Regions from separate parts of the Neorhizobium sp. LMR1-1-1.1 genome, predicted to be linked through region 1. Evidence: predicted binding sites of a transcription regulator. Region 1 holds the regulator's gene; each other region holds the start of a gene.
What was found. The regulator LexA, encoded in region 1, represses DNA repair genes until DNA is damaged. The targets are predictions, from matches to a motif close to TGTTCNNNNTGTGTTCNG.
Positions count from the first base shown of each region.

Region 2: the regulator LexA is predicted to act here: its motif matches at 1,190-1,207, upstream of MRBLMR1_RS16790 (energy-coupling factor ABC transporter ATP-binding protein).
Region 3: the regulator LexA is predicted to act here: its motif matches at 1,438-1,455, upstream of MRBLMR1_RS12165 (ImuA family protein).

Region 1 is NZ_JBEGHE010000001.1:1,261,362-1,264,611, reverse strand. It holds gene MRBLMR1_RS06100 (VOC family protein) at 1-722, opposite strand, end outside; gene lexA (transcriptional repressor LexA) at 921-1,634, shown strand; gene MRBLMR1_RS06090 (ComEC/Rec2 family competence protein) at 1,615-3,250, opposite strand, start outside.
Region 2 is NZ_JBEGHE010000025.1:761,444-764,693, forward strand. It holds gene MRBLMR1_RS16785 (CbiQ family ECF transporter T component) at 1-447, opposite strand, end outside; gene MRBLMR1_RS16790 (energy-coupling factor ABC transporter ATP-binding protein) at 447-1,133, opposite strand; gene MRBLMR1_RS16795 (winged helix-turn-helix domain-containing protein) at 1,243-2,433, shown strand; gene glgB (1,4-alpha-glucan branching protein GlgB) at 2,437-3,250, opposite strand, start outside.
Region 3 is NZ_JBEGHE010000022.1:23,081-26,330, forward strand. It holds gene MRBLMR1_RS12160 (Y-family DNA polymerase) at 1-697, opposite strand, end outside; gene MRBLMR1_RS12165 (ImuA family protein) at 618-1,370, opposite strand; gene MRBLMR1_RS12170 (hypothetical protein) at 1,992-2,237, shown strand; gene MRBLMR1_RS12175 (alpha/beta family hydrolase) at 2,234-2,416, shown strand; gene tnpA (IS66-like element accessory protein TnpA) at 2,790-3,200, shown strand; gene tnpB (IS66 family insertion sequence element accessory protein TnpB) at 3,179-3,250, shown strand, end outside.

The DNA of each region.
Region 1 (3,250 bases):
AACCCGGCTGCCACCCCTTCGACAGGAAGACCGAAGTCATGCGCAATTTGCTCGCGCCTGAGAACGCGCACGGCTCCCGTTTCAGCCTGGAACACCAGTCCACCTTCAACTTCGACACCCGGCGCTCGCAGCACATTGTCCAAAAAGGCAACCGAAGCATGCGGATCATCACTTGCCAAAACGACTTCCTTCAAACCTGCGACCGCATTGGCATGGATACGCAATTCAGCCATATCCTGAGGGAAAGACACCAGCCGCTGACAAGAGAAAGCAAAGAAATCAGCCACATCATCCATCGCGGCAAAAGCAAGCCGGAAACGAGCCTCGACCTCATCACCGTCCGGAGACTTTACAGCTCTGCCGAATTCGAGGGGCTCGCCGCCGGAAATTCCGGCTGCGACATAATGCCGATGATCGCTCGATGCGTCGTCGCTGGAGACCACGATGGCCGACAAGCCTTCACGTCCGCGGCGACCGCGATAAGCCAGATCGCGCTCGACAAAGACATTGCCTTTCTTGGCATGAGCCCCCGCCTTGCGCCTGTCCGCAACAGCCAGTGGCTCCAGATAGGTACCGTCTTCAAAAAAAACACAGGCATTGGCCGTACCGAAGGGATGCACGCCGTCAGGCGCGACAGTGAAACCCAAAGACGACAGCCGCTCGCGTGCCTTGCCGAGATTTCCAACAGGCAAAACGAGATGATCGATATTCCTAGCAGTCACACATGTCCCCCAGACTTCTGATCCGCTAGGCGTAGATTGGGCAGACCGCCGGGGAGCGCAAGTAGATTCCGACTGAGAACGTCATTCGGCATCCAAGAAACTGATTATATTGTCACGAAAATTTAAGGACTTGCGGAACACATATGGAACATATAGTGTTCGTTCTGCATTTGTTTCAAATCTGAAGGTGCGCCTCACATGCTGACTCGCAAGCAACAGGAACTGCTTTTGTTCATTCACGAACGGATGAAGGAGTCGGGCGTACCTCCGTCTTTCGATGAAATGAAGGACGCTCTCGACCTTGCGTCGAAGTCGGGCATCCATCGGCTCATCACGGCACTTGAAGAGCGCGGTTTCATTCGCCGTCTCCCCAACAGAGCGCGCGCACTCGAGGTCATCAAGCTTCCCGAAGCCTATGTTCCCACGCTGCAGCCGAAACGCGGTTTTTCACCGAGCGTGATCGAGGGAAGCCTTGGCAAGAAGCCGGCGACGCCTGCTGCCCCGCCTGTCTCCGCCAATGACAGCGCGTCTGCAAGCGTGCCGGTCATGGGCCGCATCGCCGCCGGCGTACCGATCTCGGCAATTCAGAATAATACCCACGACATTTCCGTCCCCGTAGAGATGTTGGGATCCGGCGAGCATTATGCGCTTGAAGTCAAGGGCGACTCGATGATCGAAGCCGGAATTCTGGATGGCGACACCGTCATCATTCGCAACGGCAACACCGCCAATCCGGGCGATATCGTCGTTGCACTCGTGGATGATGAAGAGGCCACACTCAAGCGCTTCCGCCGCAAGGGTGGCTCAATTGCGCTGGAAGCGGCAAACCCGGCTTACGAGACACGAATTTTTCCACCGGATCGGGTCAAGGTCCAGGGCAGGCTCGTCGGCCTCATTCGCCGTTATCACTGACACCGGAATTGTTGCCAACATCAGTTGGCGCTTCTGATCGATAATCCGTTCCTGCTTGATCTGAGACAGCAAACTGCGCCTCAAGACGGCCACTCGATTTTGGTTTGGAAATCCATTCCGGCAGATACGGGTCATAGAGATTGCGTCGCCAGTCGTATTGGCGATGAATGGTCCATGGGCGAACCGTGCCAGCCATTGCTGTCGTGACATTCCATTTTCCGGCTGCTGCCGCCCCGGAAAGATCGATTTCAATTGACCCTGTCTTGCGCAGGCTGGCGCCGCTCAGCATCGGGGTACCAGACCGACAGGAATGGAAACGCGCACGCGGCGCGATAACAAGGCCGGCAACGTCGCAAGCCGCACCGGCATAACGGCCATCATCAACAACAACGACCAAAACACCTTCCGGTGACATGAATGCGCACCAGGCCTTGAGCTGACATGAGAATCTGACACTCCCTGCCTCCTTCATCAGCCGCTGCGCTTCGACCAGAACAGGTTCCGGAATTCTTTCACCGGAAGACCCGGCCATATTTTTTAGAATTTCACTTTCCAACATCTCCGACATAGCCAGCACTGGAAGCTGTCGCGCATACATCCACTGCCCATAGACGAACTCGGAGGGACGTTTCCTGTTGGCGGCAACACGTTCTGCATCTCGATAAGCAACGAGGTTCCCATCTTCAGCGATGAGAAGACTTGATTGGGCGTGTTGCATCCCCATCCAGAACAGGGCTGCAGCGGTAAACAGGAAAGGCAAGCCCGAATAGCGAAGCCGTGTCCTGAGGAGCGTCAGTAGCAGAAAACCGCAGACCCCAAGCGGCAAAAACCAGGGGTGCTGTTCTCCGACGACAATGTCCCCGCCCCATCCCGCTACATGCTTCGCGATCAAGATGACCCATTCGAGGCTCCAGGCCATGATCCCGATGAAGGGAGCATCGAGGCCGAAGGGCATCAACAACATCGCAGCAAGCCCGGCCGGCATCACCAGGAAGCTGATGATCGGCATGGCAGCCAGGTTCGCGGCAAGCCCATAGGTGGCGACGCGATGGAAATGCTCGACGGAAAACATCGTCGTCGCAAGACTACCAATCAGCGATGTCGCGATAATGCCGGCGATAAAGCGCCAGCCAACGGCAGCCCATGTCACCAGAGGATGACGGATGGGAAATCGCTCCCGCTCTTCCGTTTCAGGGCGTCGCGACCAAGCCGCATAACCGGCCACGAGCGCAACCGTGGCAGCAAACGACATCTGGAAACTTGGCCCCAGAATTTCCGAAGGCGTCCAGATGAGGATGATCAGCGCAGACAAGGCTACATTTCGCAAACTTATCGAGGGCCGGTCCAAAAGCACGGCAACAAGTATCACCGCCATCATGATATAGGCGCGCTGGGCGGATACACCGAAGCCCGATACCAGATAATAGGCCGTAACCATTGCAAGCGCCCCGCCGGCGGCAATCTTCTTGATTGGCAGGGCCTGTGCGAGGCCAGGGAAAAGAGCAAAGACGCTACGCAATCCCACGAAGAAAATCCCGGCGGCAAGCGCCATATTCAATCCGGAAATGGCAACGATGTGAGCGAGGCCGGAGACCCGTAGCGCCTCGACTGTATCT
Region 2 (3,250 bases), on a different contig from region 1:
TTCCGGCACGAAACGGATGACTAGCCCGATCGAAAGCCCGACATCCCGCGCTTTCAGAATGCCCAGCCGCTCCAGCGGCATCGCAGCCCTGGTAATCACGTCGATGAAATCGCCGGTCGTCGTCGTTGCGGTGACAAGGCTGGCGAAAAGCGCCAGCGCCGCCAGCCGGAAAAACGCGGTCAGTCCTTCGGCCGTGCCATTGAAAGTCACCGTAAACAGCGCAACGGCGACAACGATCAGTGCAAACGGGCGCATCCGGCGCCAGATTTCCGCAGCGCTGATCCGCAGCAGCGCGTGGCCGGCAAGGCCTGCAAGCGCTGCACTGGCAAGAAATCCTGCATTGTCGATCATGAAGAGAACGAGGCTGATGACGGCCAGCGCCGCCAGCTTCACAGCCGCCGGAAGCCGGTGCAGAACGCTGTCGCCATTGATATGCAGCGAGCGCATCAGGCTGTCGCTCCGTGCATCGCCCTGTACTGGCCGATGACCTCGCCCGGCTTGCCATCGGTAGCGATGCGTCCTTCATGAACCAGCAGCACGCGGTCCAGACCGGCCACCAGATCGAGATCATGGCTGATGACGATCACGTCTTCCGGCAGTGTGTGGATCGTCTTTTCCACCAGATTGCGGTTCTTCAGGTCGAGCTGGTTGGTGGGCTCGTCCATCACCAGAATTTTTGGCTCGGTAACCAGCACCGAGGCCAGCGCTGCAAGCTGCAACTCTCCGCCGGAAAGCTCGTGCGCGCGCCGGTCTCCGAGATGTCTTATACCGAAACGGTCGAGTATGGCATCGACCGCCGCCGTCACCTCCGGCTTCGGCAGTTTGCGTGACTTGAGGCCGAGCGCGATATCTTCGCGGAGCAGCGGCAGGATGATCTGGTTCTGCGGGTTCTGGAAAATGAATCCGCTTTGTCCGCGCGCTTCGTCTTCGTTTGTCACCGTATCGAAACCGTTGACCGTGACCTGGCCGGACGATGGCTTGACCAGCCCGTTGATCATTCGCGCAAGCGTGGTCTTGCCGGAGCCGTTCAGCCCGATAATGCCGACCCGCCGCCCGCTTATCGTCAGGTCGAGCGGATGGATGACGGTGCGGCCGTCGAAGCGAACCTCGACCTTTTCAAAGTGGATATCCAAACCTGATCCTCAAAATCCTCTCGCGTCTATAAACCGCCATCGGCAACAAAGGAATTCGGAACAAAAAAAGAACATTGCAAAGGTTGCATGAAGCCCATAGTCTCCCGCCATGGCTATTTTGATCGACAACGAGCAGGCACGACGGATCTTCCTGGAACGGCAGCAGCTTTGCGCTCCGCCCGGTCGCGCGCTGGCCAAGGCCGGGCTCTTGCAACTGATCGACGATCTCGGCTTCGTCCAGGTGGATAGTATCGCCACCGTCGAACGCGCGCATCACATGATCCTGTTTTCCCGTAACCAGACCTATCGACGGGAGCATCTGACCGCGCTTCTCGAAAAGGATGGCGAGCTTTTCGAGCACTGGACCCACGACGCCTCGATCATCCCGTCGAGGCTTTTCCGCTATTGGAAACACCGCTTTCGTCGCCGTGAACCTATCCTCGCGGAGCGCTGGCGCAAATGGCATGGCGAGGGCTTCGATTCCGCTTTCGACGACACATTCCGGCATATCGCCGAAAACGGGGCCATCATGTCCCGCGATATGAAGGTGGAGGACCACAAGTCCGGCGGCTGGTGGAATTGGCATCCGAACAAGACGGCGCTCGAATATTACTGGCACACCGGCAAGCTGGCGATCGCAGGGCGGGTCAACTTTCAAAAGGTCTATGATCTCACCGAACGCGTCATTGCCACCCATCATCACGAACCTGAAGTCGATCATGATGAATTCGTCGACTGGGCCTGCCGCAGCGCGATGAAAAAGCTCGGTTTTGCCACATCCGGTGAACTCGCCGCCTTCTGGGATATCGTCACGCCGGAGGAGGCGAAGGCCTGGGTGGCAAGCCACCGCGACGAACTGACCGAAGTGGTGATCGAAGCCGCTGACGGCAGCCGTCCGCGCGCTTCCTACGCACTTCTCGGGTTTCCCGATCACCTCGGCGACATTCCCGATCCACCGGCTCGCATCCGGGTGCTGAGCCCGTTCGATCCGCTGCTGCGCAACCGTGACCGCGCCGAGCGCCTGTTCAATTTCTTCTACCGTATCGAGGTTTTCGTGCCCGAGCCGAAACGGCAATACGGTTATTATGTTTTCCCGCTTCTGGAAGGCGACCGGATGATCGGCCGCATCGATATGAAGGCCGACCGCAAGGCGGGCGTGCTCGACGTCAAGCGCCTTTGGCTCGAAAAGGGCGTGCGGGCATCGGCCGGACGACTGGAAAAGCTTGATGCGGAGCTGCAGCGGGTGGGCAGGTTTGCCGGTGTCGAAAAGGTTATTTATCAGCCCGTTTGGCGAGAATAGTGATTACCTCCGCCACCTCAGAAACACCGTCGAAAGTGGCGGGAGGTCAAGCGCGATCGAGTATGGCTTGTCGTGCTGCGGTGAGCGTTGTCCCCAGGCATCCATCTGGCCGAAATTCGAGCCGCCATAGATTGCTGCATCGGTGTTGAGGACCACCTCCCAGCGGCCGTCTTCCGGCACCCCCACACGGTAGCCGTAGCGCGGCACTGGCGTCATGTTCGACATGACCAGCATATGTGATGAACGGTCCTGTGATGAGCGAAGCATGCCATAGACGGAGTTTTCCGCGTCATCCGCCACGGCCCATTCAAATCCCTCTGGATGCAGGTCGCTGAACTGCAGCGCCGTCTCGGTCGCATAAAGCCGGTTGAGGTCGCGAATGAGGAACTGGATACCGGCATGCTCCGGCCGGTCGAGGAGATCCCAGACGACCGAAGCGTCATGGTCCCATTCGCTTTCCTGACCTATCTCGCTGCCCATGAAAAGCAGCTTCTTGCCCGGATGTCCCCACATGAAGCCGTAATAGGCGCGCAGGTTGGCAATCTTCTGCCACCGGTCGCCCGGCATCTTGCCAAGCATCGAGCCTTTGCCATGTACCACTTCGTCATGGGAAATCGGCAGCATGAAACGCTCGGAATAGGCATAGATCATCCCGAAGGTCATGCCGCCATGTTCATACTTGCGATAGACCGGGTCGTCCGAGACATAATGCAGAGTGTCGTGCATCCACCCCATATTCCACTTGAAATCGAAGCCCAGCCCGCCGTCTTCCGGTTTCTTGGTCACGCCAGGCCATGCGGTGGATTCTTCCGCAACG
Region 3 (3,250 bases), on a different contig from region 1:
TTGGCTCATTCATGCGTCCGAACATCTGGTCAAGCCTACGTCCGACCTCCGGCCCGAAGCGCAGCGCCAGTGGCGCCCTTGGCGTATTCGAAAGTTCTCCGATCGATTGGAAGCCGAGGATCCGCAGATCCTGCACCACCTTCTCTGGAAGCCTGAGCAAGGAGATCGGTAACTTTTCTACTGCGCGAACAATCTCGCCGCGCGGTACGATGACGGTATCGCGCCTTATTGCACGCACGCAGGCATGCGCCGCGCCCCAGGTGTCTGCGATTGCGACCCTTGCGGTGAGCTTTCTGGCACGGAACATGTTGACGATGCCGGTGATCATCGGCTGCTCTCCACCCTGAAGATGATCGGCACCTTCCGTATCGAGCACGAGGCCATCGATGCCGTCGACTGCCACGATCGGCGAATAAAGGCCAAGCGCCCACAACCCCAGGCGATCCAGCGCCAAGGCATCGGCCGCGTGATCCCCATCAACCAGCATAAGCCCCCGAAAGATCGCCTGTGCTTTCGCGGCCGGCATTCCCACCCTAACACCGATCTGTCGGGCGGCCTTATCGGCAGCAGACACCCAGCGCTTAGCACCGCTACTGGCGATGACGGCGATCGGGCGGTCATCCGGAATAGCGGGATCGTCCCGTCTGATCCTGTCCGTGGCCAGATCCGGAAGATAGATGGATACGACCCTTGTCATCACACGCTCCGACGTAAAACTCAGCACACTCGCCCGCACGCGATCTCATCAACTCAAGAAACCATTGAGGCCGTCCGATCCCGGGAACCGGGAGCTCTTGCGACGGAAGCACGCTCACCCGCCATCGCGTGGTGGATGCCGTCGGCTGCCCAAAGTCGTTTGCCTCCGTTTGCCGCCGCCATCGCCGTACTGCCAAAGCAATGGTTCCGGTTCGTTCGGCCACAAGCTGAAGCCGTCTGCTGACGACCATAGGCAGCCTCACCATCTCGCCTACGACGGCGCCGAGCCCGCCATACGACAAGGCCTCCTCCATGTTGGCGGCAACATCTTCTTCCCTGTCACTCTCCACGAAGATCACCCGCTTCGGGTGCAACCCCACTTGCGCCAGCGCCGGAAAAAACAGGTCCGGCCGCGTCAGGCACCAGACCACCGGTCCCTTGGTTCTGGCCGCAATCCCGGCTGCAAACAGTGCGGCCGCGGCACCATCCACCGTTCCCGAACCGCCACCAGCAAACTCGTGCAGAGCCCCGTTGGCCAGTCCGCCACCGGGAAGAATGGCGTCGATCTCCGCGATCCCGAAAGGAAGACAGCCCGCTTTCTTCGCGCCCTCCCCTTCGATGGAAGAGATGCGCTCGCGCAGATCAGCAAGGACTTGAGCGCGGACAGCCGACATCGGTCGCGGATTCCTTCCGGTTCGCGTTGGTTGAAATAGGACGACATCATGCCGCCAGAACAGTTGATGTTCTGTATCTGTTCCGTTACGGAAGAGGAGTCAAGCGAGTGAAAAATAGGAATACAGTCTCATGATTTTAGAGATTCTGCAGATTCCGGTTTCGAATCAGTTAGCTAAGGCCGGCGGTCGACCACAGGGCAGCCAAAAAGAAAATTTGAGACGACCACGTCTACTTCCAGAATTTGGCAGGGCATACATTTGAAGCCTAATCACTCCCCGGTTTTCGATCTCGCCACGACGCTGAGGCAGGTAAAGGAGCCCGTGATCAAGGTCGAATGCCGGGCTTGCGGACGGTTAGACACGCTCGAGCGGAAAGTCCTTGTCCGTAGGCATGGCGCGGGGATGACTTTTGCACGGTTGCGGCGGATGGCGGCGATGGGATGCGATCGCTTGATCAGCGCCGATGGCGACCAATGTCATACGCGCTTCCCCTGTCTTAAGTCTTCAGCGCATTCGGCCAAACGAGATTGAAACCGACCTTGTTGTCGATCAGTCCAAAAGAACGTCCGCTTGCCATGGGCATGAACTGCCCCAGATCCTGTTGATAGTGAGGAGCTTAAAATGGCTAATGTTAACGACTGGCTGGATGATCGCGTCCAGGAGATTATCAACTCGCCGGGGTTTCATGAGAACAAGGCGGAGTTCCGAGATCAGGCAAAGGTCTTGGTTGAGAGCGGCGAGTCCGAGGGCTTCACTATTGCCGAGATCAAGGAAGCATGCGGTGGCGATGTCGAACGATATCTGCTCGAGCAGCAAAATGCGATGACTGACGTCGAGATGCAGCGACGGATCGATGAGGCCCGATGAAGCAAACCGGTAGGATTGCCATGACGCATCGATTTCTGGTTGCAGGTCCGAATAAAGCAAAGACCACAATCCTCCTGGCTCATGGTGCCGGTGGTGCGATGGACACGCAGTGGATGGAGGCCATCACACAGGCGCTGTCCGATCAGGGCTTGCAGGTCATTCGCTTCGAGTTTGATTAGTGGGCAGGGTCGCTCTAACAGGCATAATCTTTAAAGAATAGCCTTTAGTCCTCGGCTTGTTCTTCGCAACTTGCCGCCGGAACCAGCTCGGCTCTGCTTGATCACAAAATAGCAACCGGCGGTGAGCGCAGAAGCGACCGCATTCGCCTTGAACCATCATACTGTGCCTGTGTTCATGATGAACTCTTTCAAAGCAACGTTTATCGATCGCGGAACCGGGGGACCGCGAACGCTGAAACCGATGTTCTGAAGAAGGCGGATGCTTTCCCAGCGCCGACTGAGTGCCGTACGGAATGTAAGCGCACGGTGAAGGCCGTCTTGCGATGACGGCCTGCTGACTGCCAGTCCTAGTGGTAACGCTAGGAGTAGTCATATGACGAAGCATCCAATTGAGGTGATCACGTCCGTAGAGCGCCGTCGGCGCTGGTCACCCGAAGACAAAGAGCGCCTCGTTGCGGCCTGCTTTGAGCCAGGTGCGGTTATCTCTGAGATTGCTCGCGCGGCAGGTATCCATGTCAGCCAGTTGTTCCGTTGGCGCAAGGAGCTCTGCCGAGTCGAAGAGCAGAGCACCGAGACGGCAACCACCTTGGTGCCGGTGATAGTGGCCGAAACGGTTCCGGCCGTGCCTGCCGTTCAATCGGAACCGCCTGCGACATCCCATCCTCGTCGGAAGCGCAGTGATGTAACAATCGAACTTGGTCGGGGCCGACGCGTCCGCGTGGATAGCGACATCGATACGGAAGCGCTTGGCCGGATTCTCGATTGCGTGCTGGGGCTACGATGATCCCGGTTCCGAGTGGCGTGAAGGTCTGGCTGGCGACGGGCCGCACCGAT